3 regions of the Paraburkholderia sp. 2C genome follow, and region 2 is predicted to be linked to each of the others. Evidence: riboswitches for the same ligand, from Rfam matches in the RefSeq annotation. Region 2 holds a riboswitch; each other region holds the start of a gene.

Region 1 (10,123 bases), on a different contig from region 2:
GCCGAAGAAGGATATGTCGTGGTCGTGCCCGATCTGTACTGGCGGCTCTCGCCGCACAAGTCGTTCAGGCGTCACGGCGACGACGTGACGCTCGCGCACGAATACGACCGGCTTCTCGATGTCGATCATGCGATCGACGACATCAATTCGACCTTCGAAGCATTGCGCGAACATCCGGCGCACGACGGCAAGGTCGGCGTGCTCGGCTTCGGATCCGGCGGCAAGCTCGCCGTGCTCGCGGCGGCTTATACCGATGTCGACTGCGCGGTCGGCTACTGCGGCGCCGCGCTCGAAGCGCACCTGGGCGACGCGCGCCGCCTGCGCTGCCCGGTTGTGCTGCATCTGGCCGGGCGCATGTTGTCCGCGCACGACGTGCTGGTGCGCGGCAAGATCCGTGCGGCGTTCGAGTACAAGCCGGGCGTGACGATCCATGAATACGAGTGCGGCGAGGCGTTTGCGCTGCATGGCCCCGAATTCGACCGGCCGTCGGCGGTGCTGTCGTATTCGCGTTCGCTGTCGCTGCTCAAGAAGACGATGGGGCCGATCTACGCGATCGAGCGCGTCTGGAAGCGGCACTCGTACCACAAGTACGTCACGCGCGACGCCGAGGCCGTGATGGCGACGATGGTCGACGATCCCTACTTCAACGATGTGCCGACCATGACGGGCGGCATCGGCCGCGAGTCGCTCAAGCGCTTCTACGTCGAAGAGTTCATGCATTCGTTTCCGCCCGATGCGCAGCATGTGCCGGTGTCGTTTACGGTCGGCGTCGACCGCATCGTCGACGAATTCGTGTTCCGCTGCACGCACACGTGCGAAATGCACTGGATGCTGCCGGGCGTCGAACCGACCGGCAAATACTTCGAAGTCGCGATGGTCGCGGTGATCTGCTTTCGCGGCGACAAGATCGACAACCTGCATGTGTACTGGGATCAGGCGACCGTGCTCGCGCAGATCGGCATGCTCGATACCGAGGGTTTGCCGGTGGTCGGCATCCAGTCCGCGCGCAAGGTGCTCGATATTGCGCGGCCGAGCGATTCGCTGATGCCGGGGATGAGAGGGGGAGAGGACTAGCCGGGGTGAAGCGCTTGCTTATGCGAGGCGGGAGCGGTCGATCGGGGACCGCACCTAACCGGCGGCTTGCGCGAACGGTCGATAACGGGTACCATTTCCTCGTTGAATTTGCTGGGGCGCCGGACCAGCTGTTCGTTACCCGGGCGAGCAAATTCATCAAGCTTCCAGGCCGCTCTCGAGCGGCCTTTCCTTTTTCTGCTGTCCGGTTTTTTGCTTGCGTTTCGCGGGCGAAATGTCGCCCTTCGGAATGACGGAGAACAGTTCCGCCTTCGGTTTGCGAGCCAGAAGCTCGAGCACAGCCTCGTCCCTAACCATCGATCCGTAACCGTCCGCTCGGGGAACGATGCTCTGTACGACGGTCATTTTCGACGAACCGTGGACGACCGAGGTTTCCGCTAGCGAGCTGCGGATCTGGCATAGAACGTCGTCGAGCTTGTAGTGATCCTTGACCACGCGGCTTTGGTGGATGTGACGCCCGAGCAACAGGATTTCGGGATCGTCGAGCCCCGGCAGTCCGACGGAAAGCCGTAGTCTTGAGATCGCCTGATGCTGATCGTCGGTTAGCCGGCCGACGGCAATCGGCTTGACGCGCTCGCCCTCGGCGATGCGGCTCATGTGCGCGCGAATCTCGTGTTCAATGTTCGGGTAAAGCGGCATCGCTCGGCATCGTCCGGTATCGTTTTGCCGCTCGCCTATGACCGGCTATGGGTGATTGGCGATGATACCGGCGTGTTGTCCGCTGCGAAATCCGCCGAATGGCCTATCTGCCGTCTCGGCCAGGGCGATGAGCACGTCGCCAGGCGGTCCTTTGCGTTATCGCAGAGAGTCCGCTAGCGCATGCGGCCACCACGCCCAGCCGCGCTTCGAATAGCGCAATTCGATTGTTGCGAGCGGCGCGATTTCGATTTGCGCGAATGCCGCGGCTGGCGCGCGCAGCACATGGATGAGCGCCGCGCGCAACACAGCCGCGTGCGTGATGGCGACTACCGTGACATCGGTCGGGTCGTCCTCCGCAAGCGCCTCGAGCCACGCGCTGACACGCGCGATAACCGCTTCGAACGATTCGCCGCCCGGCGGTGCGGCAGCAGGATCGCGCAGCCATGCTTCCAGCGCCTCTGGCGCCCGCGCGGCAATATCGGCGACTCGCATGCGCTGCCATTCGCCATAGTCCGTATCGGCGAGTCCGGCGGCGACTGCCGCCTTCAGGCCGAGCGCACGGGCCGTGTCGCGCGCGCAAGCTGCGGGGCTCGTCAACGCGTGCATCTGGCGTGCGCTGTCGAACGCGATGCGCGCACGCTGCGCATACGCGTTTGCTTCAGCGAGGCCGCGCGCGTCGAGCGGCTCGTTCGCATCCGCAAACGTCGCGCTGCGTTGCGCGGCAGTCGACGCGTGGCTGATCAACCAGAGACGTTTCGGCATGACATGTCGGTCGGGTGTACAGGCTGCGCTTGAGCTGTTGCGCGCGGCCCGCGAAAAGCTTCAAGGGGCCGCACAGTTTAGCGCGTAGAATACGCACTACACGAAGTGCGGAAGCCGGTGCAAGTCCGGCGCGGTCGCGCCACTGTAATCGGCCACATCATTGGTCCGGGAGTCAGACCCAGCTTCGTGCCATTTCCTTCAATCGACTATCGGGGCGCGCAACCCCAGGGAGATATCCGTCATGTCCGACGCCGTTTTCAAGCCGCTCGACGCACTCGAACCCGCTGCCGGGCCCACGCCCATTCCGCTGCGTGAACTGTTGCCGTGGGTCGTCTTCGGTGGGCTGCTGCTGTTGCTCGCACTCTATTTCGTTGGCGCGGAAGAGGGCGCGACGTCGCTGATTCCCGGCATGTACGTGCACGAATTCGTCCACGACGGCCGCCATCTGCTCGGCTTCCCCTGCCACTGACGCAGGAGCCAACCATGGTAGGTAAATTGCTGGTGCGCGGCATGCTCGCAGGCATCGCCGCGGGATTGCTCACGTTCGGTCTGGCCCGCGTGGTCGGCGAGCCGCAAGTCGATCAGGCCATTTCATTCGAAGAGAAAGCCGACGCGGCGAAGGGCGAGGCGCCCGAGCCCGAACTCGTGAGCCGCGGCACGCAGGCCGGCCTCGGCCTTTTCACCGGTGTGGTTGTATATGGCGCCGCCGTGGGCGGGCTCTTTTCGCTGACCTTCGCGTATCTGTACGGCCGCGCTGGAAAGCTGAGCGTGCGCGCACTGTCCGCGTGGCTCGCGTTCGGCGCATTCACGGCGATCGCGATCGTACCCGCGCTCAAATATCCGCCGAATCCGCCGTCGGTCGGCGACCCGGAGACGATCGGCTATCGCACCGGGCTGTACTTCCTGATGATCGTCATTTCGCTGACCGCGCTCGTGTTTTCGATGAAGGTGCGGCGTCGCGCGGTTGCGCGCTTCGACGCGTGGAACGGATCGATCGTCGCGGGGCTTGTGTTCATTGCGATTATCGCGGCGGTGCAAGCGGGATTGCCGGTCATCAACGAGGTGCCGGCTGCATTCCCGGCGGTCGTGCTGTGGAAGTTCCGCGTCGCCGCGCTCGGCATGCAGGCGGTGTTGTGGACGTCGATCGGTCTGCTGTTCGGCGCGCTCGCCGAGCGCTTGCAGCGTGTGTCGCGCGCAGCGCAGCCAGAGCAGCGCCTCGCCGGCTAAAGCACGCGCTACCCGACTTGCACGGCCTGCACGGCGACTCCGTGCAGGCCGTTTTTATGGGGGGCCGCCTCGACCAGCTCGAGAAATCGCGCGAGACACGGATTCCGGTTCGTCGACAGCCAGATCAGAACCTGAGAAATCGACGGTGGCTGCGCCAGCGGCTTGAACACCACGTCCGCCAGTTGGGCGCGCTGCATCGACGTCGGCACGAGCGCGACACCGGCGCCTTCATCGACGAGACTCAGCACCGTCTGCTGCAAACGCACTTCGAAGCGCACATCGGGCTCGAAGCCGCCCGTGCGGCAGTGTTCGACGATCGTCGTATGCAGCCCCTCGCCGACCTCCCGCGCGGCGATGACGAACGGCTCGCGCGCAAGCTGCGCGATGGAGAGCCGCCTCGCGCGGGCGAGCGGATGCCGGCGCGGCAGCGCGACGCACAGCGGCTCGGTGAGCACGGTGCGTGCGGCAAGACCGTGGGGCGGCGCGCCCGACAGCATGATCGCCGCATCGAGTTGCCCGTCGAGCACCTGCGGCGCGAGATCGTTCGACACGATTTCCCGCAGATTCAGCGAGACGTCCGGAAAGGCGGCGCCGTAGCGGCGGGCGTAAGTGGGCAGCACACTGTACGCGGCGCACATCGTGAAACCGATCGTCAGTTCGCCTCGCTCGCCGAGCACGGCGGCGCGGGCATTGCGGCCGGCCTGGTCGATGGCCGCGAGAATCGCTTTCGCGTCGGCGTAGAAGCGCGCGCCCGCCGCGGTCAGTGTGACGCTGCGCGAATTGCGCTCGATTAGCGTGACGCCCAACGAGGCTTCGAGCGCCGCGAGCTGACGGCTCAACGGCGGCTGGGACAGATTGAGCCGCGCGGCGGCGCGGCCGAAATGGCGCGTCTCGGCGAGGGTGACGAAATAGCGAAGCGGTTTGACATCGACCATGATGCAAAAAAGGTATGGTTGAGCAATTCAATCGGCATTGGATTGTATCGTTGATCGGGTTTACGCTAACGGCCTTCCGACTCGCCGATTCGCAGGGCCCGATGTTGTCCACGCTCGAAATCCTGATTCCCGTCTTTGCATTGATCTTCGCCGGCTTTGGCTGCCGGCGCCGCAATCTGCTTGGGCCCACCGCCGCTTCCGAGCTGAACCGTTTCGTCGTGTGGCTTGCTCTGCCCGCGCTGCTATTCGACACCATGGCGCATTCCACCTGGCGTCAGCTCGACCAGCCGGGCTTCGTTGCGACGTTTTCGGCTGCGTGCGCGGTGCTGTTTCTCGGCGTGCTGATCGTGCGGATCGTGCAAGGACGACATCTTGCCGATGCGAGCGTCGATGCGATCGCGGCGTCGTACCCGAATACCGGGTACATCGGCTTTCCGCTCGCGTTGATCGTATTCGGCAACGCAAGCCTCACGCCGACGACAATCGCGACGATCATCGTCGCGTGCGTGCTGTTCGCCTTCGCGATCGTGTTGATCGAAGTCGGATTGCAGACCGAGCGTACGCCGCACAAGCTCGGTTTCAAGGTGTTGCGCTCGCTCGCAAAAAATCCGCTGATCGTTTCGCCGATCGCGGGTGCGCTCGTGGCAAGCGTGCATTGGACGCTGCCGCACAGCGCCGAGACATTCCTCAAATTGTTGAGCGGCGCCGCGAGCCCATGCGCGCTCGTGAGCCTCGGGCTCTTTCTGGCCGAGAAGCGGCAAGCGGGCAAGGCACGCCATACGTCGTTCGTGTTTACCGCGCTCAAGCTGATCGTGCAGCCGGCGTTCGCCTGGTGGATGGCCTCGCGCGTGTTCTCGTTGCCGGCCGATACGGTCGGTGTCGCCGTCCTGCTTGCCGCGCTGCCGACCGGCACCGGACCGTACATGCTCGCCGAGTTCTATCAGCGCGAGGCGCACGTGACGTCGCAGACCATTCTCTTTTCGACCGTCGCTTCGATCGTGACGCTGTCGCTGCTGTTGCTGATCATGCAGCGGCACGGCCTCTGACGATTGCTTCGAGCCGCCGCCGACCGCAGCGCCGTCAACGGTACGAAGGCCGCCTGCGGTTCTAGACGAACCGTTCCACGCGATACGGCCGCGGATCCGTGAACGGCGTGGCGCCGGTCATCATCTCCGCAAGCAGCCGGCCGGTGACCGGTCCAAGCGTGAGCCCATGATGGTTGTGGCCAAATGCGAACCACAAGCCGCGATGCCGCGGCGCGGGCCCGATCACGGGCCGCATGTCGGGCGTGCATGGGCGCATGCCGAGCCAGGGCGCCGGATCGAGCCGTTCACCGACGCCGAACGCGGCGCGTGCGAGCGGCTCGATACGCGCAAGCTGGATGCCGGTGGGCGGCGTGCCGGGCGTCGCGAGCTCTGCACCGGTCGTGACGCGCAGCCGGCCGTTTTCCATCGGCGCCACGACATAACCGTATTCGATATCGACAACGGGCACCGACAACGGTGTGCGCGTCGGCCGATAGTGCATGTGGTAGCCGCGCTTGGCGCGCAGCGGAATCCGGTATCCGAGAGGCTCGAACACGCTGTCTGACCACGGGCCGAGCGCAACGACGACGTTCCGTGCGCTCAGACGCCCGGATACCGTCTCGACCGTCCACGCGTCGTGTTCGGCGCGCAGCGTCGTCGCGTCGCCATTGACGAACGCACCGCCGATGCTTTCGAAAAGCCGCGCATAGCTCTTCACGAGCGCGCCCGGACTGCGCACGCTCTTCGGATCGCGCCAATGCAAACCGCCGCAGATGTCCGCGCCGAGGCTCGGCTCGCGCGCGCGTAGCGCGGCCGCGTCGAGCGGTTCGACGCGCAGGCCGTGTTCGTGCGCGTCGGCTTGCGCTTGTGCGCGCTCCTTGTCGAGCGCGGCAGCTGTGCGATATGCCTCGATCCATCCGCCGTCGTGCACCAGTTGACCGGCACCCGCGCGCGCGATCAGGGCGTCGTGCTCGACGACGCACGCGCCGATCAGCGGCAGCATGTCGCGCGCGGCGGCCGCATGGCGTTGCGGCTGCGATTCCCACCAGTAGCGCATCAGCCACCCGGCGTAGGACGGCAGCGCCTTGTAATCCCAGTAGAGGTCGGTCGAGCGATTGCGCGCGTAACGCAGCAAGGTGCGCAGCTGGCGCGGAAAGCCGTACGGCACGATCGACGAACGCTCGATCAGGCCGGCGTTGCCGAAGCTCGTTTCTTCGCCGGGACCGCGGCGGTCGACGAGCGCGACGCGCAACGCGCGGTCCTGCAGATGCACAGCCGATGAAACGCCGATGATGCCGGCGCCGAGAACGATGACGTCGAAGTCCATGCCGGTTTGAAGGTTCGTTGATGAAGGCGATGTGCGGGCTGTCGCTTTGCGATGTCGATCGCTGACGTGGCGATTATAGGGCGCCCGTCGATATCGGCCGTCGCGTTGCCCGGACGCTTTCCGGTGGGATCGCTTTTCAGAGTCTTCGTATGGTCCACAAACAGGTGTGATGTGCGAGCATGCAGGACGCCAGGAAGGTCGCGCGACATCAACGTCCCGGACGATCAGCATCACTAACAGCTAATCGGCCATTAAGGCTGACGGCGATTCAACCTATAACGGGCGCCGACGGTGCGCCGGCTTTCGTGGTTATTCCCTACATGCAGTACCTGGCCGAACGCGGCGGCGAACGCGGGCTGATTCCTCATGATGTGGTGAGCCGCACGGTCGACGGTGCGACGCCTGTGCGCGCATGGCGCGAGCATTTGGGCTTGACGCAAGCTGAAGTTGCACAACGCCTGGGTATTAGCCAATCGGCCTATGCGCAGCAGGAAAGCAGCGATCGTTTGCGTCGGTCCACGCGCGAAAAAATCGCCGCCGCGCTCGACATCACCTCGGATCAGCTCGACTTCTGATCCATCCTGCCCGTCAGTCAGCTCGCGGTCCACGCCGCGAGTCGACAGAGGCTCACATCTCCTGCACGCCGGTCACTTCAATGACCAGATCGCTTTCGGCGATGGCGACGCACGGCAGGATATAGCCGTCCGCTTTTTCTTCGGCGCTCACGCCGGGCCATTCGATCTGATAGCGCACACTGCCCGCGGACATTTTGCACAAGCAGGTGCGGCAGGTGCCGTTGCGGCACGAGCGCGGCAGACGCAAACCGGCGAAGGCGGCGGCTTCAAGCAAGGTCAGCGACTCGGGCGCATCGAACCTGCGTCCGAGCGGTTCGATAAGGACGGTGTAAGTTGCGTCAGGTTCGAGCATCGCAATTAATCGGGGTGGCTAGGAAGGGCATAGGCCGGCCGATGCGGAAGGGCGTAGCGGAGTTTAACGGAACTGCCGCGAACGCGTGGCCACCCAGCTCGCGTACGTGTGGTGCGACCCCATCGCGCGATCGCGGATCAGGCGATCACTCGATCGCTCGATTACGACAGCGACACCCCGAGCAAATGGCCGACCCCAAACGTAAACGCAGCCGCAATCAATCCAATCGCGATCTGCCGCAACGCCGAAAACGCGGCACCACGTCCATTGAATAGCGACGTAAACACGCCGACCGCCGCGAGCCCGAATGCGCTCAAGGCCACGCACTGCGCAATCGCCGTGCTGCCCTGCGCCCACAGAAACGGCAGCACCGGAAAGAGCGCGCCGAGCGAAAACAGACAGAACGACGCGCCCGCGGCCGACCACGGATTGCCGCCAAGCTCCGCGGGGTCGATGCCCAGTTCTTCGCGTGTCAGCGTATCGAGCGCCTTCTGTTTGTCGCGCATGATCTGCGCGGCGACGCGTTTCGCTTCGGTGTGGTCGATGCCTTTCGCCTCGTAGATCATCACAAGCTCGCGGCGTTCCGCCTCCGGTGCGTGCTCGAGTTCGTCCGCTTCCTTCGCGATCTGCGTGCGCGCGAGTTCGCGTGCATTCGTTACCGACAGCCACTCGCCGAGCGCCATCGAGCACGCGCCCGCGATCAGGCCGGCGAGGCCGCTCAGCATGATGGCCTTGTTGCCGGTGCCCGCGCCCGCCACGCCCATGATGAGGCAGAAGTTCGACACGAGTCCGTCGTTTGCGCCGAGCACCGCCGCGCGCAGATCGTTACCCGATGCGACGCCCTTGTGCCACGCCTCTGTTTCGAACGCGCGCGCGACGGACGGCGTGCGGTGCCGCCGCGCGCGCGTGGCCAGCAACCTTCTGGCGCGCTGGATGTCTTGCGCGACCACGGCCTCCATCACCGCGGCGTGACGCTGCTCGTCCGCCGACAGCTGCGCGGCGTCGGGCTGATGCGCATACTTGTCGCGATCCGCTGTTTCCGCGGCCGCGAGCGTCGGCAGCACCGACGACGGTCCGAGCGTGTGGATCAACGCGCGCATCAGGTAGGTCTTCGCGCTCGGATGGTGTGTCCGCACGCGCACGCCGCTCGCGCGCAGCTTGTCGAGCCAGATGTTCGCGTGCTCGCGTTCGGCCCCGGCCAGTTGCGCGAACACCGCGCGGCGCGCAGGGTCTTTTTCGACGCGTGCAAGCGCGTCGTATAGCGCGGCGCTGTCGAGTTCGTCGGCGAGGTTCGTGCGGAATCGTTTGAGTTCGTGACGCGTGGCCATTGCCGATCGATTGCGCTCAGTGCGCTCAGTGCGCACCGCGCATGCGCAGATAACGATACACCGTATTGCGCGCGAGCCCCAGTTCACGCGCCGCCGCGGAGATATTGCCGTCGTGGCGCGCCAGCGTTTGCTCGATCAGGGCGGCCTGCCATTCGGTCATGCGTGCGGGCGCGCGCGCGGTGGAAGGAGAAGAACACGTCGACTGCGCGCGCAACGCGGCATTGTCGTCGACGACGAAGGAGGTCTCCTGGCCGTCGAGTTCCAGCCTTTGCGCGGCCGCATGGTCTTCGAGAAAATCCTCGGGCAGATGCTCGAACCCGATCGCGTCCGCGCCTTCGGCCATGATGCCGGCTGTGCGCAGCAGGTTCGACAGTTGCCGCAGATTGCCGGGCCACAGGCAACGGCCGAATAGTTCGAGTACTTCACGGTTCACCCGAGGCGGCGTGCGCGGTTCCTCGCGTTGCTGCTCCGCCAGCATCCGTTCGACGAGCGTCGCGAGATCGGTGCGCTCGCATAGCGCAGGCAAGGTGACGGCAAGGCCGTTGATCCTGTAGTACAGGTCTTCGCGGAACGTGCCGGCGTCGATCATCTCGCGCAGGTTGCGGTGCGTCGCGCAGATGATCCTCACATCGACGGGAATCGCCCGCGTGCCGCCGAGCGGTACCACCGAGCGTTCCTGCAGCACGCGCATGAGCCGGACCTGCTGAGCGAGCGGCATATCGCCGATTTCATCGAGAAAAAGCGTGCCGCCGTTCGCCTGCACGATCTTGCCGGCGTTGCCGCGCTTGCGCGCGCCGGTGAAGGCGCCGTCCTCGTAGCCGAACAGTTCGGCTTCGATCAGCGAATCGGGCAGCGATGCGC
Region 2 (10,123 bases):
CGGATCACGCCGCTCAGGCGCGCGGCATTGCCGGTCGATGCGACCGCGCTCGCGCGCTATCTGGTCGGCAAGTGCCTCGTGCACGACATGCCCGAAGGGCGCATCAGCGGCCGCATCGTCGAAACCGAGGCGTATCCGGTCGGCGACTCGACCGGCCACGCGTTTATCGGCCGCCGCCACTACAACGAATCGCTGTTTCTTGCGCCGGGGCATGCCTACGTGCGGCTCACGTATGGCGTGTCCTACATGTTGAACGTGTCTGCCGAAGAAGCGGACACCGGCGCCGGCGTGCTGTTGCGCGCAGTCGAACCGCTCGAAGGTATGACGCAGATGCAGGCGCGCCGCCCCGGCGTGAAATCGCGCGATCTCGCGCGCGGTCCCGGACGGCTCACGCTTGCGTTCGGTGTCGGGCCGTCGCTGAACGGCGTCGATCTCTGCACAGGCAAAGGGCTCTGGCTCGGCACGCTTGCGCGGGCGAAGGCCGTCCCGGTCGCAGCGACGACGCGCATCGGCCTGTCGCGCGAGATGCATCGGCCGCTGCGCTTCTACGAACCCGATAGCCCCTTCGTCAGCGGTCCTCGCAAGCTGTTGAGGCCCGGCGGATTGGTCATCGGAATCGACAGCGAAACGTAAGCTCTACCCTCCGATGCAGTCGATCGGCCGCGGCTTGCGCTTTGAGCCCCGCTTGACGCCCCGCTCAGCCTTCGACATTTCCGAAGACGTGTTGAAAGACTGCGTACCTTTGCATTTTTCGCAATTAAGATTATTCGGGATTGGGGTTTTCCCTTAGAGGGCCACTGCATAGAATGAGGTCACTGGCTCTTGCATGGGGCAAGAAGTCAAGCAAAAAAAATGTCGGAGGTAAGGATTATGAAATCGCTGATCAAGGCTGTTGCCATCGCCGCGGTGCTGGCTGCCCCGGTTGTCGCGTTCGCGCAGTCGAACCCGTCGGGCCTGACGCGCGCGCAGGTTCGCGCAGAACTGATTCAACTGGAAAAAGCCGGATATGACCCGGCCATGTCGAACGATGCCACGTATCCGGCCGATATTCAGGCCGCGGAACGTCGTGTACAGGACCAGAACGCGCAAGCCGCCGCGCAGCAACCGGCCGATACGGGTTACGGCGCAGCGACGGGCGGTACGTCGCAAACGGGTGCGCCGGCGCGTATGGACCGGGCTAATTCGGTTTATTTCGGCCACTAATCCGCGTCAGTGATTCAGGTGACTGATTTGGGTCGCCAAGGCCGTAACAGGACAAGCCGACCTGCGTCGAAATGAATACGCAGGCCGGCTGACGGCCGATAAAGCATTTTTAGAAAGTGACCTCGGTCGCCATGATCGATGGCGGCTTCGCTCAAGCCGTTCGGATTGGGCTCTTTTCAGCGACCGCGAGGCACGCGGTATCGCGCGAAATCAACCGGCTCCCGTGATGTAGTGTTCGAGTTGCTGAATGGTGAACTGCTGCTCGGCAATGATGTTCTTCACGAGGTCGCCAATCGACACCATGCCAATCAGTTTGTCGTGCTCGAGCACTGGCAGGTGGCGCATGCGGCGCTCGGTCATGAGTGCCATGCATTCGTCGGTGGTCTGCTCGGGGCGCACGAACCGGACCGCTTTGCTCATGATGTCGCGCACGGGCGTCGACTTCGACGAGCGATCCATCAGCACGACCTTGCGTGCGTAGTCGCGTTCGGTGACGATCCCGGCGATCGCCTCGCCTTCCATGACGAGCAATGCGCCGATCTGTTTGTCTGCCATCAGTTTGAGTGCGTTGTAGACCGAATCCGACGCGGCGATCGTGTAGACGGTCTGGTCCGTCTTCGATTTGAGTACTTGTGCAACGCGGGTCATAAAGCGGCTCCTTTCGCAGTGCAGCACACCGGGTGGCATGCTGTCGTCAGGGACTGGCCAATCCAGTATAGGCGGGAGTCGCGGGTGGGGCGACGTCGCTTCGGTACGCCGCGCCACATGGGAACGCGCACGCACGCGTTGCCGCAGCGAGCGGCGACCGGATGCGCGACGGATGGGTCTTCGCGTTTAGCGGTAAACTCCAGTTCCAAACTATTTCCCCGGTCGTACTCGGGCTCTGTCAGACATTCGCTTAACGCCATGCCCACGTCTCACGATCCGTCGCTAGCTGACGATCCGCATATCCGGGAATGCGTCGCGCTCGAAGCGCAAGCCACGCTCCCCACCCGCTACGGTACTTTTACGTCCTATGTCTTTCGCGTGACCGATGGCGATGCCGAACATGTCGCGCTCGTGATGGGCGAGGTCGCCGGCAAGCAATCGGTGCTGACGCGCCTGCATTCCGAATGCCTGACCGGCGACGTGCTCGGCTCGTACCGCTGCGATTGCGGCGAACAGCTCGACCTCGCGCTGCGCTATATCGCGGCCGAAGGATGCGGCGTGCTGCTTTATCTGCGCGGCCACGAGGGGCGCGGCATCGGCCTGACGAACAAGATTCGCGCCTATGCGCTGCAGGAGCAGGGGCGCGACACCGTCGAGGCGAATCTCGACCTCGGCCTGCCCGACGATTCACGCGAATACGATTCGGCGGCGGGCATTCTGCGGGTGCTCAAAGTGACGTCGGTGCGGTTGATGAGCAACAACCCGGAGAAGTTCGACACGCTCGCCAAACACGGCATTCCGATCTGCGAACGCGTGGCGCTTGCCATTCCGGTGCGTGAAGAGAACGAACGGTACATCCGCACCAAGCAGGTGAAATTCGGCCATTACTTCGACGAGAACGAATAGCCGCTCAGCGACTTGACTGAATCACTTGACTGAGCGACTTGACCGAGCGACTTGACTCGGCGACTTCCCTGAGTGATCCGCGTGCGCGAGCGGACCATGCGGCCTACCTCAAACGTGGGTCGCCGCGCACATACCACCAGATCAGAATCGCGAAAACGATGAACCCCATGACCTTGCCGAAGAAAGTCGGCGGGTAAAAGCACAGCAACAGGAAGCAGACCAGCCAGACGATCTCGGCTGCCGATATTTTTCGCGCTTCTTTCATTTTCTTTATCCGGTTCTTTCTGCTCATGGCGCCGGTCGCGGGGCGGCCACGGCGCTGTGCTCACGTGTCGCTCAGGGTATGGCCTAGTCCGGCAAAACCTCGGGCGGTTTCGGCTTCGAGGTCGACCGGGTCGCATCCGGCCACCGGTTTTCGAATACGCAGTCGGCGAGCGGCGCGCGCGCCGCCCAGCGTTCCATTTCGAGCATCGGCTCCGGGTAATACTCGTCGATCTGACCCACGCAGAGTATCGCAACCGGCTGTGCGCCGTCAGGCATGCCGAGCAGCGCCCGTACTTCCTCGGGGTCGAACAGCGACACCCAGCCGATGCCAATTCCTTCCGCGCGCGCCGCGAGCCACATGTTCTGGATTGCGCACGACACCGAGGCGAGATCCATCTCGGGCAGCGTGCGCCTGCCGAAGATATGCGCCTCGCGCCCGTCCATCAACGCGACGACCAGCACCTCGGCGCAGTCGCGCATCCCTTCCACTTTCAGCTTCATAAACTCGTCGCGCCGCTTGCCGAGCGCGTCGGCCGTCAGCAGCCGCTCGCGTTCGACCGCGTCGTGCAAGGCGGCGCGCAGCGCGGGGTCGGTGATGCGCGCGATGCGCCACGGCTGCATATAGCCGACGCTCGGCGCGTGATGCGCGGCGTCGAGCAGGCGTTGCAGCACGGCCGGGTCGACCGGGCCGCGCACGAAGTGGCGCATGTCGCGGCGTTCGTAAATGGCGCGGTAGACCGCCGCGCGATCGGCGTCGTTAAAACGCGTTGCCATGGAAAATTGCCGCGGTGAAGGCCGGATTCGACGGCCAGTAGCTGTGCATATAAGTCGCGACGACCGGGCCCGAGCGGTAGACCGCTTCGCCAGTCGCGTCCGACTGCGGACGCGTCGCGTGCAGCACGGGCGTGAGCGGGGTGCTCACGTGCGAGTAGTGGAAGGTGTGGCCGGTCATCGTGCCGAGCGGGCCGTCGAGCTGCTGCATGCCGAGCGCTGTGAAGCGCGTCTGCATGCGCACGTGGCCGGGCAGCAGGCCCAGCATCGGCGTCGTCGTGCCGTCGGTGGCCGTCAGGCTTTCGAGCAGGTACAGCATGCCGCCGCATTCGGCGAATACCGGTTTGCCCGCGGCCGCATGCGCGCGCACCGAGTCGGCCGGGCGCGCATTGCGCGCGAGCGCGGCCGCGTGCAACTCCGGGTAGCCGCCTGGCAGATAGAGCGCGGTGGCGGCGTCGGGCACCGGCTCGTCGGCAAGCGGCGAGAAGAAGCTCACGCGCGCCCCCAGGGTTTCGAGCAAAGCGAGATTCGCCGGGTAGATAAAGGAGAACGCGGCGTCGCGCGCGACGGCGATGTGCGCGCCATCGAGCAGGCGCGGCGGCGGTGCGGATGGCGCGCCGCCGCCGGGCCGCGGTGATGCGGCCGCCGGCGCCGGCGTGAATTGCACGACCGGCGGCAATCCGGCGAGCGGCGTGGAGGCGAGCGCATCGGCGGCTCGATCCAGACGGGCGTCGAGATCCGCGATCTCGGCGGCCTGATGCAAACCAAGATGCCGGTCCGGCAACTCGATGTCGGCGGCGCTCGCGATCGAGCCCATCCACTTCAACCCCGGCGGCAGCGCCTCCTCGAGCATCTGCGCGTGCCGCGGCGAACCGACGCGATTCGCGAACACGCCGTGCACCGGTACATCGTCGCGATAGTGCGCGAGACCGAACGCGACCGCGCCGAAGGTCTGCGCCATCGCTTTCGCCGAAATCACGGCGACGACAGGCACGCCGAACGCGGCGGCGAGGTCCGCGCTGCTCGGCGTGCCGTCGTAAAGGCCCATCACGCCTTCGATCAGGATCAAATCCGCTTGCCGGGCGGCCTGCGCGAGCAGTGCGTGGCACGCGGCCTCGCCGACCATCCACAGGTCGAGCGACAGCACCGGCGCGCCGCTCGCGCGCTCGAGAATCATCGGATCGAGAAAGTCGGGGCCGGTCTTGAACACGCGCACGCGCCGGCCTTGCCGGCGATGATGGCGCGCCAGCGCCGCCGTGATCGTCGTCTTGCCCTGGCCGGATGCGGGTGCGCTGATAAAGAGCGCGGGGCACTGCGCCATCGTTCAGAACTCCACGCCGCGCTGCGCCTTCACATGCTGCTCGCGATACGGATGCTTGATGGCGCGCATCTCGGTGACGAGATCGGCGGCCTCGATGAGCGCGTCGGGCGCATGCCGGCCGGTGACCACCACGTGCAGCATTTCCGGCCGCGCGGTCAACACGCCGAGCACTTCGTCGAGCGGCAGATATTCGTACTTGAGCACGGTGTTCAGCTCGTCGAGGATCACCATCTGGTAGTCGCCGCTTTCGATCATGCGCGTCGCCTCCGCCCAGCCCTTGCGCGCGGTGGCGATATCGGCGTCGCGGTTCTGCGTATTCCACGTATAGCCGTCGCCCATCGTGACGAACTCGCAGTTCGGCAGGCCGCCGAGGAAATCGCGCTCGGACGTATGCAGCGCGCCCTTGATGAACTGCACGACGCCGAGGCGCATGCCGTGCCCGAGCACGCGCACGGCCATGCCGAACGCCGCGGTGCTCTTGCCTTTGCCGGTGCCGGTATTGACGATCAGCAGGCCTTTTTCGATGGTCGCTTCCGCCTGTTTCTTCTCATGGCCTTCGCGACGGCGCTGGGTCATGCGCTGATGCGATTCGGGGTCGGTTTTCATTGAGCGTCCTGTCGGTGATGGGGTTGGGTGGGTTCCGGTTCGAACGTTGCATGTGCAACGGAATCGGCGATGGCGATGGCGACCGTCACGGCGCCTTCGAATACGCGTTTGGGCGCAATGAGCCGGCCAGCCGGTGCTGCGAGCAGTGCGCAGGGTTCGCATACGCCGTCGACGCCGAGGTGCGCGCGCACGATGGGTGAGGGCGCGGTCGTCTGCCCGGCGGCGGGCGCCGCCGCCGCGGCGGCGATCTGCGCGCGGGAAAAAACCTGCAGCGGCAACGCATGACGAGCGCAAAATCCGACGAGGCCGGGTTCGTGCGCCTTGATGTCGAGGGTAGCGACCGCGCCGACGTCGTCGATGGAATGCGCACCGAGCGCGCTGCGCACGGCCGCATCGATCTGTTCGACGCTCGCGCCGCGCTTGCAGCCGATGCCGACGGTGAGCCGCTTGATGGGCCCGTTCATCGCGCGCCGCCGTGAAGCGCGGGAAAAAGCGCGAGGAGAACCGCGGCGCGAGGCGCGGTTGTGCGGAGCACCGCGCTGGCAAGCGCGGAATAAAGACGTGTCATGCAATGCCACATAGCGTGCACGGCGGCCGCACACAATTGCAAGCGGCAGTTGCAAGCCGCGATTGCAGGCGGTCGCGCCGTGCGTGGGCGCCGGTATCCGTCCCCCGCGGAACCGGCGACTGGCGACCGTGACGTTCGCCCCCTCGCGTCCGGCCGGTATCCGGGCTGACGGCCGCATGCGCTTCGCCTTCCCATCGGCGGATGGCCGACAGTGGCATCGAAGCGCATGCGCGGACATGAATCCGCGGGCCGCTTACCGTTGGCGGGGACAGCACAGGTTGGGCGCACCTCGCTTGCGATCGCGCTTCCTGTTTCCCGTTTAACCACATGTGGGCGCTAAGCGCGCATGCGGCACCGGACGCGGGGCATACGATAGCACACGCGCTCTTCGTCGCCGGGCGGCGGGCGCATCGGTACACTCGGACGATTGCTGGCTGAGCCCCGGAAGCTTGTGCACCCAACACATTCCACGCTGCTGGCCGAAACCGACCGCCAGAAGGCGCAACTGGATGCCGCTCGTCCGTTGCCCGAAGCGTACTACCGCGTGCTCGACGAAGCATGCGTGACCGACGTGTACGACGGCATAAGCATCCTCGTGGCGCAAGCGGTGCAGCGCGCGCTCGCGCTGTATCTTCGTCTGATTGTCGGCAGCGCCGGCAGTGCCCGGCAGCCTTGACGCCTCCCCCCGCCGCGCCTACACTCGCAGCCACTTCTGGTGCTCGCGCGCGCCGTCCGGCGTGCGCAGTTAAACGGGAAACAGCGGGCCTGAATGTTGTCGATGCGGCTGCCGCATCACGGCTTCAGGTCAACCTGTGCTGCCCCCGCAACGGAAGGCGAGCGCATCGCAGTCGTTGCGATGCAGAGCCGGCTTCGAGGTTCGCGCGCAAGGCCGCGCGGGCAAGGAAACCACTGCGCGAGAAACTGTTCACTCGCGTGGGAAGGTGAAGCGGCGCTCTCGCCAGCCCGGATACCGGCCGGAAGAACAGGCTCGACGCCGCGGGGTTGCGGCGTTCCGTCCACCCCTTCGCGCGCTTGATGTCGCACAGTGTGTCGTGCTTTTTGCTGTGCATTGTGACGTATCTGGCGCCGCGATTCACATTCGCGAAGTCGCCATGCAAACCCAGATGCGCAAGATCCCGGTGACGATCGTCACGGGCTTTCTCGGCAGCGGCAAAACCACTCTGCTGCGCCATATTCTTCAGCACAGCGGCGGACTGCGGGCCGCCGTGATCGTCAACGAGTTCGGCGAACTCGGCATCGACGGCGAAATCTTCAAGGGCTGCGGCATTGGCTGCGACGAAGAAGGCCGCGAAATCGAAGGCCAGCTGTACGAGCTCGCGAACGGCTGCCTGTGCTGCACCGTGCAGGAAGAGTTTTTTCCCGTGATGGAAAAGCTCGTCGAGCGGCGCGACCAGATCGATCACGTGCTGATCGAAACGTCGGGCCTCGCGTTGCCGAAGCCGCTCGTGCAGGCGTTCAACTGGCCGTCGATCAAGAACAGCTTTACCGTCGACGCGGTGGTGACCGTTGTCGATGGACCGGCCGTGGCGAGCGGCCAGTTCGCCGAAAACCCGGTGGCCGTCGATGCGCTGCGCAAGGCCGATCCGAACCTCGATCACGAGTCGCCGCTGCATGAACTGTTCGAAGACCAGCTGTCCGCCGCGGACCTCGTTATCCTGAACAAGATCGATCTGCTCGACGATGCGCGCGCGCAGGCAGTCGAAGCAACGATTCGCGAAGAGATTCCCGCTCAGGTGAAGGTGGTGCGCGCGCAGAACGGCCAACTCGACCTGCATGCGCTGCTCGGGCTCGGGTCCGCTTCGGAAGAAACGATCCATCTGCGCCACGATCATCATGGCTCGTCCGACGATCCCGAGCATGCCGATCACCATCACGACGAGTTCGATTCGGTGGTCGTCAGCGCCAACGCGCCGTCGCGCGTCGCGATGATCGCCGCGCTGCAGCGCGTGGTCGAGCAGCACACGGTGTATCGCGTGAAGGGCTTCGCGGCGCTGCCGGACGCGCCGATGCGGCTCGTGATCCAGGGAGTCGGGCGCCGCTTCGACAGCTATTTCGATCGCCGCTGGCGGCCCGAAGAGCTGCGGGGCGAAGCGACGGCGAGCCCTCGCGCGAGCCGCTTCGTGATGATCGGCGAGGATCTCGAGCAACCGGTGTTGCAGCGCGCGCTCGACGAAGCGCTGAGCACGCAGGCAGACCAACAGGCCTGACTGGCCGCCGCGCGCGGTCGCATCGCACCGCGCACGGGCACCATCAACACAAGGCGGCACAAACATGCATTTGCTGCGCACCACGCCGGGCGGTTTCGTCGACGACACGAAGGGCGTGATCCGGATCGACCAGCGGCCTGCGGACATCGTCGTGCTGAGCTCGGCCGATACGACGCTGTCGCTGCTCGCGAGCGTCGTGCCGCGCCTGCCGGCCGGCTTCCCGAGCGTGCGCCTGGCCAACGTCACCTATCTGCGCCAGCCGGCCTCGGTCGACTTCTACGTCGAGGACGTGTTGCAGCATGCGCGCGTGGTGGTGGTCGATCACCTCGGCGGCGAAGCGTACTGGCCGTACGGCATCGAACAGGTGGTCGCGCTCGCGGAGCGCAAGCAGCAGACGCTCGCGATGTTCTCCGGCGACCTGCAGGAAGACCCTCACCTGATCGCGCGCAGTACCGCTGATGCGGCGCTGTGCCATCAGCTATGGCGTTATCTGCGTGAAGGCGGGCCGCACAACGCGGAGGCGTTTTTGCGCTGCATCGCGTGGCGCGCGCTCGGCTTCGGGCGCGAACCGGCGTTGCCGGTGCCGCTGCCCGCTGCCGCGCTTTATCACCCGTCGCACGACACGCCGACCGTGGCGGACTGGCAGGCGCGCTGGCGCGCCGGTGCGCCGGTTGTCGCGATTCTGTTCTACAAGGCGCATCTGCAGGCCGCCAACACGGCCGTGTTCGATGCGCTGATCGATGCGCTCGAAGCACGGCAGATGAATCCGCTGCCGATCGCGATCACCTCGCTGAAGGACGCCTTGAGCCGCGACGTCGTCGAGCAGTTGTGCGCGCAACATCAAGCGTCGCTCGTGTTGAACACCACGGCCTTCGCCGCCAGCGCGATCGACGATCCCGCACCGCTAGCCGTGGCCGGCGACGCGCCCGTGCTGCAGGTCATTTTGAGCGGCGGCAACCGCGAAGACTGGATCAAGGACAACCACGGCCTGAACTCGCGCGACATCGCGATGCATATCGCGCTGCCCGAAGTCGACGGCCGCATCATCACGCGCGCGATCAGCTTCAAAGGGCTCGCGTATCGCTGTCCGCACACCGAAGTGGACGTCGTGCGCTATCAGCCCGATGCCGGGCGTGTCGCGTTCGTGGCGGAGCTGAGCGAGCGCTGGTGCCGTCTGCGCGCGCTCGAAAACGCGGACAAGAAGCTCGCGCTGATTCTTGCGAACTATCCGGTCAGCGAAGGGCGCATCGGCAACGGCGTCGGGCTCGACACGCCGGCGTCGGTGGTCGGTATTCTCGACATGCTGCGCGACGAAGGCTATCGCATCGCGGCCGGCGAAAAGCTGCCCGCCGATGGCGATGCATTGCTCGACCTGCTCACGCAAGGCGTGACGAACGATCCGGTTGTACGCGACTTGAGGCCCGCGCTGCAAAGCCTCGCACTGGCCGACTACCAGGCGCACTTCGCGCGCTTGCCCGCCTCGCTGCGCGACGCACTCAACGCCCGCTGGGGCGCGGCGGAGCACGACCCGACCGTGCGGCATGGCCGTTTCATGATCGCCGGCTGGCGCTGCGGCAACGTGTTTGTCGGTATTCAGCCGTCGCGCTC
Region 3 (10,123 bases), on a different contig from region 2:
TCAGATCAGGAAGACACAGATTTCGTGTAACGCGGCGTAATGGGAGCGCGGTGCCGGATGGGGCGCGGTAAGGTCCGGAGATCGGGGTATCAAGCACGCAATGCACGGCGCAAAGCGCCAGACGCGGGTTTAGCGCGACGGGAAAGCGTCGCGCTTGACGGTAACGCGGAGGAATCGTGACGTCCGCGCGTCGGCGCAGGGCGGCGCCAAGGACAACGCTAAGCGCTTTGATTTCTTTCAAATCGCTTTATAGTGACGCGTTATCCCTATCAGGATTTTGACCTGTATCTCGTGATCTATCGAATCAGAGGTTACGATGCAACGCCTTCAATATAGGTAAGTGGCCGGTTGGACTTCGTTCATCGTTCAGAACCGGTGGCGGATGCCTGTCGCGACAAGCAGCTGATTGCGGCCGCCCGATGGATCGATTGAGTTGATCACCGCGAGTGTGCCGGCCGAGGCACGCTGATAGACCGCTTCCACATAGACGTCCGTGCGCTTGGACAACTGATAGTCGGCTTGCAGCGCGCCCTGATGCCAGTGTTGCGACGATGCATTCGAATACACGTACATGCCGGCCAGTACCAGTGTGGGCGTGGCGAGCCAGACCGCGCTGATCTCGTAGTTGCTGAACGCGACGGACGGCAAGGCGGCGCCGCTGTCGATATCGGCGACGCCTGTGTAGATCGAGCGCGACCATGCGCCCGCGAGCGTGATGTCGCCGATCACATAGTTGGCGCCCGCGGCAATGATGTCCTGCTTCTGCGCGCTTGCGTCGACGGGCGGCGCGGGCGGGGACGTGCCGCCGCTGCCCGGCAGGGCAGCCGGTTCGAAGGCACCGATGTCGTTGAAGCCGCGTCCGTTGTTGTGCATCCACGCGACGCCGGCACTGAATGGACCATGGGCATAGTTGGTCGCGATACCGTAGGCACGATTTTCAGCGAAGCGTCCCGCGGTATTCGAAAACGCGTACATGCCGCCGAACGTGAACCCGCCGTATGAGGCACTCGCGTATTTGATGGCGTTGGCCGCGAGATATGAATTGTTGGCGTTGTCGTTATCGAAAGGATGCGCGAACGCGGTGCCGCCGGTTCCGCCGGTAAGCGTGAACGTCTGGAAGTAATCGTGGATGAGGTCGTACTGGTGGCCCAGCGTCAAGGTGCCGAGCCTGTCCGATTGAAGGCCGACATAGGCGGGGTGATCGTTGATGTCTTCACCGGACGTCACCGAAAAGCCACGCTCGAGACGAAACAGCGCCTGGGTGCCTTCGCCGAGTTCTTCGGTGCCCTGGACGCCGAGGAAGCTACCGTCGATCAACCCTGACGTTGCGAGATATTGCGTGTGTCCATTGACGTTGCTGACATAGGCGAGGCCGGTGTCGAGTTCACCGTAAAGCGTCATGCTTTGCGCATTCGAGTTTGCGCCTGATATTGCAAGCGATGCGCCGACGAGCGAGCAGCAGATCAATCGGTTCATATTGAAGAAGAGCAAGTTGAGCAACGAGATGTGCGACAAGGACGAGTTCGACCATGCCCGTGCACAGTGGCGCGCGGGCATGGAGGTGTGCGTATTCGTTCTATGTGGGGACTTGTGCTCAGCTCAACCGGGCGGGCTGATTGAAATGCTGCTTGTTATGTCGGCCGACGCTCGAGGCCGACGATGTTGGGCAATGAAGTTCATGTTGCGGCTCCGTGGGGTTGCGCGCCCCGGGTTGGTCCGATACAGGAACGAAGGCAGGTCTGGCTCCTGGCTCAATGGCGCTTTAAGCATGCGCTGCGTTAAGACAGATACAGTGGCGCGACCGCGCCGGTTTCTCACCGGCTTCCGTGCTTCGTTCCGTGGGAATCTGTTTGATTTCGCTTGCTGACAACGTTGAAAGTGAGAGAAAGCATAACGGAAGAAGGCACGCTTACCAAGCGATGTGTTGGGTGGTTGCGTCAGGTTTTGCGACGCTTCGCCAAGCGGTGTGCCGCGCGTGCGAGGAGCCATAACGCGAGGCCGGTGAGCGTCCACGAGATGCAGGCGATGATCGCCATTGCCCAAAGTTCAGCATGGTCGGCGTTGTATAACCCCCAAGTCCCGTGACGCGAATCGCAAACATGACCGAGGCATGAAGCCAATCCGGCATGTCCATCGGCCAGTTGAGATAAGTATTCGCGATTGTCCCTCCGATGAAATAGGTCGATGCGATGTAGGCGAAGATGCGCAGCGCTATTTTCATTGGACCACCACTGTTCCGTATGCTTTGTCGGTTGTACCTGGAACAGGAATGTCGGGAGGTCGCGAGCGAATGTGACGTTCGAGCCTATCAAATTCGTCCTGCGTTCCGACAGTGATGCAGCCTTCGCTAACTCCTCGGGAGCCAGCAGCATGCAGACGGAAAGCGCCGCGCTTGACTCCGTTGATATAGGTCGTGTCGCCCGTCCGTTCATTCCAGAGCATGACCCATCTCGATCGGTCGGTCGTGCCGATATTTGCTGATGTGACCAGATCATAGAGCCATCCCAAACGCCCGCCTGAATGTCGGTCAAGCAGATAGTATTTTCCCGGTGGCAGAGGTCCGATCTTGGGGATTGCTACCGCCTTCGGGTTATCACGACCATCCTGCTGCCCCGAATACGCGGTCACCCCACCCAACCCCGAACACCAAAGCGTCGACGTCCGCTGACTGTTCAGCCTGAAAGTGCACTGTACTGGCATCGCCGATCCCGCTCAGGCCGTACGCCACGCATCGGCAAACAGCAGATTGCCGTCGTGGTAGTTCCACGTAATCTCGCCATACCGGAATTCGACGATCTCGGATACGGTTAAAGTCAGTGATGCAAACTTTTAACACGCGACTCTTTTCGCCGTGTAAAAAACTGTCGCGCGATATCCGGCAAAGACGCCCGGGCGGGGTTAGGCCGAGTCGAGGCATGGTCCCAGGCATATGTGGCGTTCGACCTGTAGTTAAATCCGGTTCGATACGTTTTTTAAAGAGGAGTATTCTCTTTTTGATGATGGAAATGCGTTATGAGGTCAGGTATATGATTTGCGTAATTAAACAGATATGCGGCTTATTCGTATCTATTGAAGTCGTGTGTGATTATCAATGTGGGTCCCTGGTTTTTTAAAGCGGATATCGTGCTGTGACCTGGTGCCAGCGTAGATTTTCGCGTTTCTTTCAATATTGTCGGGTGTGTCACGTATATGTGACATTTCGGCGATCCTTTATAGAATTGGTTCATAAACAGACTTGCCGAAGCGTTGTATCCATTAGTGCGCCGCACTTGTCCGGATCTTATTGCGATATATGCAAACTCTCTGTAGACAAAAAAGTTTGCTTATGCGAGAGTTCCTGAGAGCACTAAATCTTGCATTCGTATACAAGCGCTGTGCGGTGATCACGTCATTCACAAAATGACGAGACCCCTGGCTGAACGTGCTCGAGCTGTTGCCGAAAGAGAGAGGTGTTGCATGAGCGTGCCACGCGCGCTGTCGTGCAACGCGCATGTCCACATCTAATGGCCGCGTAAAGACGGCCTGAAGAGGAAACGGTAACCATGAGCACTCGAAGCGGGCCGGGGATCGGCAGGCGTCCAGACTATTCGCCTTGTCGGCTATTCATTCTACAAGCCGCAGTCGCTTGCATATCGAGACAGGACGGCCCTTCATAAGCCTCATCCAGCCGGACATTCGCCCGGCTATTGCATACCTACCTAAAGCTTCGCTGCTTGAGCACGCTATTTGGCTATTCGCGCCAAATGGAATGGCCATGTTCGGCCTGAAGATTTAAAGCAGTCGACCAGCTGTTTGAAATCCAGTGATAGGAATGCCAGCAATGATTACCTGAAAAAGAGACGAGTGATTGTCCACCGGATCGCCCGGCATCGGACAGCTATTGGCGTTAACCGTATATCAGAGCGGCACCGCGTAGCGCTTTACGTGGCGACTTGTCACGTCTATGCGATTTTCACGCGAAGCCGAATGAGACGCGTGCGGCGCGATGGTTGTCATATCGAATGCGGGCATCCCTTGCCGTTCTCAGGTGCTGAGCGACCGACGTGTCGCCGGCGCCGAAGTTGACTTTCTGTCTGGCGAAGAGGGAACAACATGAACAAAGTGTGTCGCACTATCTATAACAAGGCGCGTGGCGCTTTTGTCGCGGTATCCGACATTGACCGGATGAGGCGGTCGCCGCGGGTCCGCTGGCTGGTCGTCGCTGGCTGTGTGTCGGTTTCGCCAGCCGCGTTTGCGGGAACATGCGTTCAACTGGATGCGATCAATACCAGCTCGGCGACGGGCAGCGGCAGTTCCGCCGCGGCGACATGCGGTTCCTTTTCCATTGCGATTGGGGCGGGGAGCGGTGCGACCGCCAACAACTTCGGCGTGGCGGTCGGCGACGCCGCTACTTCAACCGGTACCAACTCGGTTGCAATCGGCCGGCAAACCGTTGCGACCGGTGCGCAAAGTTCGGCTCTGGGTCAGGCCGCCAAGGCAGCCGGCGCAGGGGCGACGGCGTTAGGCGCCGCGGCGCAGGCATCGGGTGCCGGCTCCGTTGCGCTCGGTAGCGCAGATCCGACCGCCGAGGGCGGCGCGGCGACGCCGGTTGCGGTGGCCGCGCCCAATGCCTCGGGGATTCGCGCTATCGCGATTGGGGCAGGGGCGAGCGCCGCGGGAAATTCGTCGATTGCGGAGGGCGACGGCGCGTCGGCGGCCAACACGGCCAATGCGATAGCGATTGGGACGTCGGCGCAGAGTACTGGTACGGGCGCCGTCGCGCTTGGCCAGTCCGCAAACGCTTCGCAGGCGCAAGCGGCGGCGATCGGTTTTCAGGCGTCGGCTGCGGGCGTCGGGTCTGTGGCGATCGGCAATCAGTCGCAGGTGCGGACCGGCGCGGACGCCGGGGTCGCCTTGGGTAGCGGCGCGGTGTCGAGCGGCGCGTCGGCGGTCGCGATCGGCGTCAATAGCGGCGCCAGCAACACGGGCGCGATCGCGATCGGGGTGGGCGGCACGGCCGGCGTTCCCGGCTCGGGCACGCAGGCAACCGGCAATGCATCGATCGCGTTTGGCGAAGCGTCGCTCGCCTCCGCCGATCAGGCCGTTGCAATGGGGCTTTCCAGCGCGGCAAGCGGCGTGTCGTCGATCGCATTCGGCGTGTCGTCGGTGGCGACCCAGCAGTTCGGCGTGGCGCTCGGCAATCTCGCGCAGTCCACCGGCGTTTCCGCCGCCGCACTCGGGCCGGGCGCCATAGCGGCAGGCGACAATTCGACGGCGGTCGGCATCAATGCGCACACGACCGGCACCTCAAGCGTCGCGGTCGGCGACCGCTCGGTTGCGGGTTCGGCCAGCGCGGTGGCGATCGGTCAGAACGCATCGGCATCGGGCGGCGCGGCCGTGTCGATCGGTGCGGGTAACGTCGCGGTCGGGAACGGCGCCGTCGCGCTCGGTGATCCGAACTTCGTGAGCGGCACAGGCGCCTTCGCCGGCGGCGCGAACAACATCGCCAATAGCGATGGCACGGCAACCGCCACGGCTGCGAATGCGGCGAATGGCGCGGTCGCGATCGGTAACGGCAACGTCGCGGTGGGGCAGGGTTCCGTGGCGCTCGGCAATGCGTCGGTCGCAGGCGCGGCGGGCCAGGCCGGCAACGTCGCCATCGGCGACGCAGCAAACGCCACTGCCGCCGCCGGCGACGTGGCGCTGGGCTCGGGCTCGCAGACCGCGGCTGCGCACACGGGCAACTTCGTGATTACCGGCAGCGCGACGCCGGCCGCCGGCACCGCCGGCACCAGCGTGGTCTCGGTGGGCAGCCCGGGCGCCGAGCGGCAGATCCAGAATGTCGGCGCAGGCGTGCTCTCGGCCACGTCGACGGACGCCGTGAACGGCTCGCAGCTGTTCGCGACCAATACGGCGGTGACCAATCTCAGCAACACCATTGCGGCTGAAACGGCCCACTACCTGAGCGTCAACGATGGCGGCACGCAGCAGACGAACTTCGCCAATGACGGCGCGACCGGCGCCAATTCGATCGCGATCGGGCCGGCGGCGGCGTCAGTCGGGGTGAACAGCGTGGCGATCGGCAATGGCGCGGCGAATCAGAACAACGGTTTAAGCCAGGTCGCAATCGGTGCGTCGGCTGCCACTAACTCGTTCGGGGCGGTGGCCATCGGTGGGAGTGCTTCCGCGCTCTTTCTGAACTCGATCGCGATCGGCCAGGCGGCATCGTCGAGCAACTCGTATGCGATCGCCATCGGGTCGGGGCCCGCAGGTTCGCCAGGCGCGGTCGCGTCGACCGGTGACGCCATCGCGATCGGTAGCGGCGGCGGCGGCCCGCTCGGCAATCCGGCGCAAGCCACTGCAGCCCGGACGATCGCCATCGGGTCGAGCGCGATTGCCGCGCAATCGAACGCGATCGCCATCGGCTTTAACGCCGTCACGGGCGGCGCCACGTCGATCGCTTTCGGCGATGCGGCACAGACCGGTGCGACCGGCGCGAACGTCTCCGTGGGCTTCGGCAATCTGGCCAATTCCGCGACTGCCACGAGCGGCGCGGTTGCGATCGGGCGCGCCAGCACTGCGACCGGTGACGGCGCGCTGGCAATCGGCACATCGAATGCCGCGTTCGGTAACGGCGCGGTCGCGCTCGGCGATCCGAGCTTCGCGAGCGGCAACGGCGCGTTCGTCGGCGGTGCGAACAATATCGCCAACAGCGACGGCAGCGCGACGGCCACCGCCGCAAACGAGGCCAACGGTGCGGTCGCGATTGGCAACAGCGACGTCGCAGTGGGCCAGGGTTCGGTCGCGCTCGGCAATACGTCGCAGGCCAACAACGCGGGGTCCGTCGCGATCGGCGATACCGCGGTGGTGCAGGCCGGCGCCACGCAAGGTGTGGCCATCGGCTCGAATGCGGTCGCAAGCGCGATCAACTCGGTCGCGCTCGGCGCCAATGCGACGACGACGGCCAATCTGGCTACGCCCGCCTTCAATCCCGGCACCGGCGCAATTGCCGGCGCAACGCCGGTTGGCGAAGTGTCCGTCGGTTCCGCAGGCAATGAGCGGCGCATCACCAACGTCGCAGCGGGCGCGGCCGCAACCGATGCCGTCAATGTGAGCCAGTTGCAAGCCGTCTCTTCGCAGGTGAATCAGGTGACGCAGGATGCGCTGTTATGGGACCCGACGGCCAACGGCGGCACTGGCGCATTCAGTGCCAATCACGCAGGCGCCGGTCCGAACACCATCACGAACGTGGCGGACGGTGCGGTCAACGCAACAAGTACCGATGCCGTCAACGGTTCACAGTTGTTCGCGACAAACCAGAACGTGACGAACGTTTCGAACGAGGTCGACGACATCGTGAATAACGGCGTGGGCATCAAATACTTCCACGCGAACTCCACGTTAGCGGATAGCCAGGCGCAAGGCACCGACAGCGTGGCGATCGGACCCGCCGCGATTTCGGCCGGCGTAAGCAGCCTCGCGGCCGGCAATGGCGCGCAGTCACAGGCGGACAACTCGCTGGCGCTCGGCGCCCAGTCGAACGTCACGGTTCAAACCGGCGTCGCGATTGGTTCGGGATCCGTATCGGATCGCGCGATCGCGCCCGGAATAGGCAATATCACGATCGGCACGTCGTCCGTGCCGTTCAACACGGCCAACGGCACGCTGCTCGGTGCGGTTTCGTTCGGCAGCGCAGCCGGCAACACGTTCCGGCAACTCACGAACGTGGCCGACGGTACTTCGCAACACGATGCGGTGACGGTCGAGCAGCTCGCCAATTCGCTTTCGTCGTTTGCGGTGACGTCGCAGAAATACTTCCACGCGAACTCCGCGGCAATCGATTCGTTAGCCGTCGGCGCGGAATCGATCGCGGTCGGTCCGGACACGGTGGTCAATGGCGATAACGGTGTCGGTATCGGCAATGGCGCGAAGGTCCAGCAGCTCGCGCCGGGCGGTGTGGCGATCGGTCAGCTGGCGAACTCGGGGCAGGTCGATGCGATCGCATTGGGTGCGAATGCAAACGCGAATGCCGCGGAGGCGATTGCGCAAGGTGCGAATTCGAGCGTGACGAACGTGGGCGGCATTGCGATCGGTTCGGGATCGAGCAGCAGCGCGGTCGATGCCGTCGCGATCGGCGCGGGCGCGAACGCGAGCTTTGCGAACAGCGTCGCAATCGGCGCCGGCTCGCAGACAACGGTCGGCGCATTGACGAACTACATCGCTTACGGCTTGAGCACGCCGCAATCGTCGGTCGGCGAGGTCAACCTCGGTAACCGGCAAATCACCGGTTTAGCACCGGGCATGGCGGGCACCGATGCGGTCAACGTCTCGCAGCTCAATGCGGTGGCCAACCAGCTCACGCAGCTGATCAACAACACGAACAGCACGGGCGGCGGTGGCGGCTTCTCGACGAACCCGACGGGCAGCGGCGGATCGACGGCGCCTTCGTCGACGGGCTCGAACTCTTCCGCGGGCGGAACGGGTTCTTCCGCAACCGGCGCGGGCAGCACGGCGGTCGGCAACAACTCGCAATCGAGCGGCAGCAATTCGACTGCGGTCGGTACCGGTGCGACGTCGTCGGGTAACGGGTCGGTCGCGATCGGCAGCAACAGTAACGATGGCGGCCGCAACGACGTCGTCTCGGTGGGGAGCGCGACGAACTCGCGGCAGGTGATCAACGTTGCGGCCGGCACGGCGCCCACGGATGCCGTCAACGTGCAGCAGCTCAATCAGACGCTGCAGCAGGCGAACGGCTACACGGACAGCCAGGTCGCGGGCCTGCGCAACCAGATTGACACCGACCGGCGCGATGCGGATGGCGGCACTGCCGCCGCGATGGCCGTTGCCGCGTTGCCGCAGCCGTCCGGACCGGGTATGAGCATGGTGTCGCTCGGAGGCAGCGTGTATCGCGGACAAACCGGTCAGGCGCTTGGCGTTTCGACCATCTCGGAGAACAACCACTGGATCTACAAGGCGGCGGTGTCCACCAACAGTCGCGGCACCTACGGTGGGGCGGTGGCCGCGGGGTATCAGTGGTAATGGCAGGCGCGTCTGATTGCGCTTCGTCGCTGTTGCGGGGCAGACCTCGTGCAGGTGAATACGGCCCGAGCGCTGCCTGTTTCCGACACAACGCTTTTTGCCTTAAGGCTCAAACGAAACATGAAGATCAAATCGATATTGGCGACTACTCTCGCGCTCGCTAGCGTCCTTAGCCTGTCGGGCTGTCTTTTTTATCCGCCGACCGACGGTTCGTTTCCCGATCCGGATCGGGCGTGGACGAAAGAGGGCTCGTTTCCCAATTTGGACAATCTGCGTAGGGTCGCGACGGGTCAAACGAAAAGCCAGATCTATGAACTGATTGGGCCGCCGCATTTCAACGAAGCGGTGTTCCATGTTCGCGAATGGAACTATCTGCTTCATCTTCGACATGGCGATCAGACGATGGTCTGTCAGTTCCAGATCCGGTTCGATCGCCATAGCCGCGTGACGGCGACACGCTGGCGCGATCAGGCTTGCGCGGATCTGGTTGGCGCGATAACGGCGGACGGGCAGAGTTCGGCAACGCCGTCTGCTCAATAGGGTGCCGATTTGCAGCGCCAAGGCCGGCGTCGATGCCGATGCGTAAGCTGCACGCGTCGGCATGAAACGTAATCGCCTTATTGCGACGAAATAACGATCGCGACGCGGCGATTCTGCGCGCGGCCTTCTGCGGTATTGTTGTCGGCAACCGGATGCGACTTGCCCGCCCCGATCGCGGTGAGCCCATCGCGCGCCATGCCGGCTACGACAAGCGCATCGGCCACGGCCTTCGCTCTCTGTTGCGACAGCAGTTCGTTATGCGCATCGCTGCCGGTCGAATCGGTGTAACCGTAGACGCGCACCGTTGAAATGCCGACCTTGATCAGCGTCGACGCCACACGCGTGATGACTTCCTGCGCGGCCGGTTGCAGTTCGAACTTGTCGGTCTCGAACAGAACCTTGTCACTGATGCCAAACTCCCAGCCGTCGTCGGTTTCGTGAAAGCCTGCTTGCTTGAGTGCCGCGATCTGTGCGGCAGTCAAGCCATGTTTAGGCGGCGCGCTCTGGCATCCGGCCAGCAGCGTCAGCATCAGCAAAAAACTCGCTGCGACAAGTGCCGGCAAAT

The links. Region 2 has a riboswitch for cobalamin ahead of ACYPXD_RS17780 (cobalamin biosynthesis protein). Riboswitches for the same ligand answer to the same signal wherever they lie in the genome.
Region 1: it holds a riboswitch for cobalamin, as region 2 does, so the genes downstream of both, ACYPXD_RS21780 (CbtB domain-containing protein) here and ACYPXD_RS17780 (cobalamin biosynthesis protein) in region 2, are expected to answer to the same signal.
Region 3: it holds a riboswitch for cobalamin, as region 2 does, so the genes downstream of both, ACYPXD_RS08390 (porin) here and ACYPXD_RS17780 (cobalamin biosynthesis protein) in region 2, are expected to answer to the same signal.

What each region holds. Positions count from the first base shown of each region.
Region 1 is NZ_BAAILL010000042.1:392,407-402,529, reverse strand. It holds gene ACYPXD_RS21795 (dienelactone hydrolase family protein) at 1-1,074, shown strand, start outside; gene ACYPXD_RS21790 (hypothetical protein) at 1,231-1,689, opposite strand; gene ACYPXD_RS21785 (histidine phosphatase family protein) at 1,888-2,493, opposite strand; cobalamin riboswitch at 2,550-2,694, shown strand; gene ACYPXD_RS21780 (CbtB domain-containing protein) at 2,735-2,962, shown strand; gene ACYPXD_RS21775 (CbtA family protein) at 2,977-3,720, shown strand; gene ACYPXD_RS21770 (LysR family transcriptional regulator) at 3,729-4,655, opposite strand; gene ACYPXD_RS21765 (AEC family transporter) at 4,757-5,701, shown strand; gene ACYPXD_RS21760 (NAD(P)/FAD-dependent oxidoreductase) at 5,763-7,007, opposite strand; gene ACYPXD_RS21755 (helix-turn-helix domain-containing protein) at 7,328-7,582, shown strand; gene ACYPXD_RS21750 (2Fe-2S iron-sulfur cluster-binding protein) at 7,635-7,934, opposite strand; gene ACYPXD_RS21745 (VIT1/CCC1 transporter family protein) at 8,096-9,262, opposite strand; gene ACYPXD_RS21740 (sigma-54-dependent Fis family transcriptional regulator) at 9,288-10,123, opposite strand, start outside.
Region 2 is NZ_BAAILL010000039.1:7,541-17,663, forward strand. It holds gene ACYPXD_RS17740 (DNA-3-methyladenine glycosylase) at 1-633, shown strand, start outside; gene ACYPXD_RS17745 (DUF4148 domain-containing protein) at 871-1,203, shown strand; gene ACYPXD_RS17750 (CBS domain-containing protein) at 1,414-1,851, opposite strand; gene ribA (GTP cyclohydrolase II) at 2,110-2,757, shown strand; gene ACYPXD_RS17760 (hypothetical protein) at 2,861-3,049, opposite strand; gene bluB (5,6-dimethylbenzimidazole synthase) at 3,106-3,795, opposite strand; gene ACYPXD_RS17770 (cobyrinate a,c-diamide synthase) at 3,779-5,113, opposite strand; gene cobO (cob(I)yrinic acid a,c-diamide adenosyltransferase) at 5,117-5,719, opposite strand; gene ACYPXD_RS17780 (cobalamin biosynthesis protein) at 5,716-6,183, opposite strand; cobalamin riboswitch at 6,422-6,661, opposite strand; gene ACYPXD_RS17785 (hypothetical protein) at 6,739-6,963, shown strand; cobalamin riboswitch at 6,984-7,280, shown strand; gene cobW (cobalamin biosynthesis protein CobW) at 7,400-8,515, shown strand; gene cobN (cobaltochelatase subunit CobN) at 8,580-10,123, shown strand, end outside.
Region 3 is NZ_BAAILL010000032.1:30,333-40,455, reverse strand. It holds gene ACYPXD_RS08390 (porin) at 367-1,476, opposite strand; cobalamin riboswitch at 1,720-1,865, opposite strand; gene ACYPXD_RS08385 (hypothetical protein) at 1,910-2,221, opposite strand; gene ACYPXD_RS08380 (DUF2778 domain-containing protein) at 2,218-2,700, opposite strand; gene ACYPXD_RS08375 (beta strand repeat-containing protein) at 4,369-9,018, shown strand; gene ACYPXD_RS08370 (outer membrane protein assembly factor BamE) at 9,067-9,558, shown strand; gene ACYPXD_RS08365 (OmpA family protein) at 9,636-10,121, opposite strand.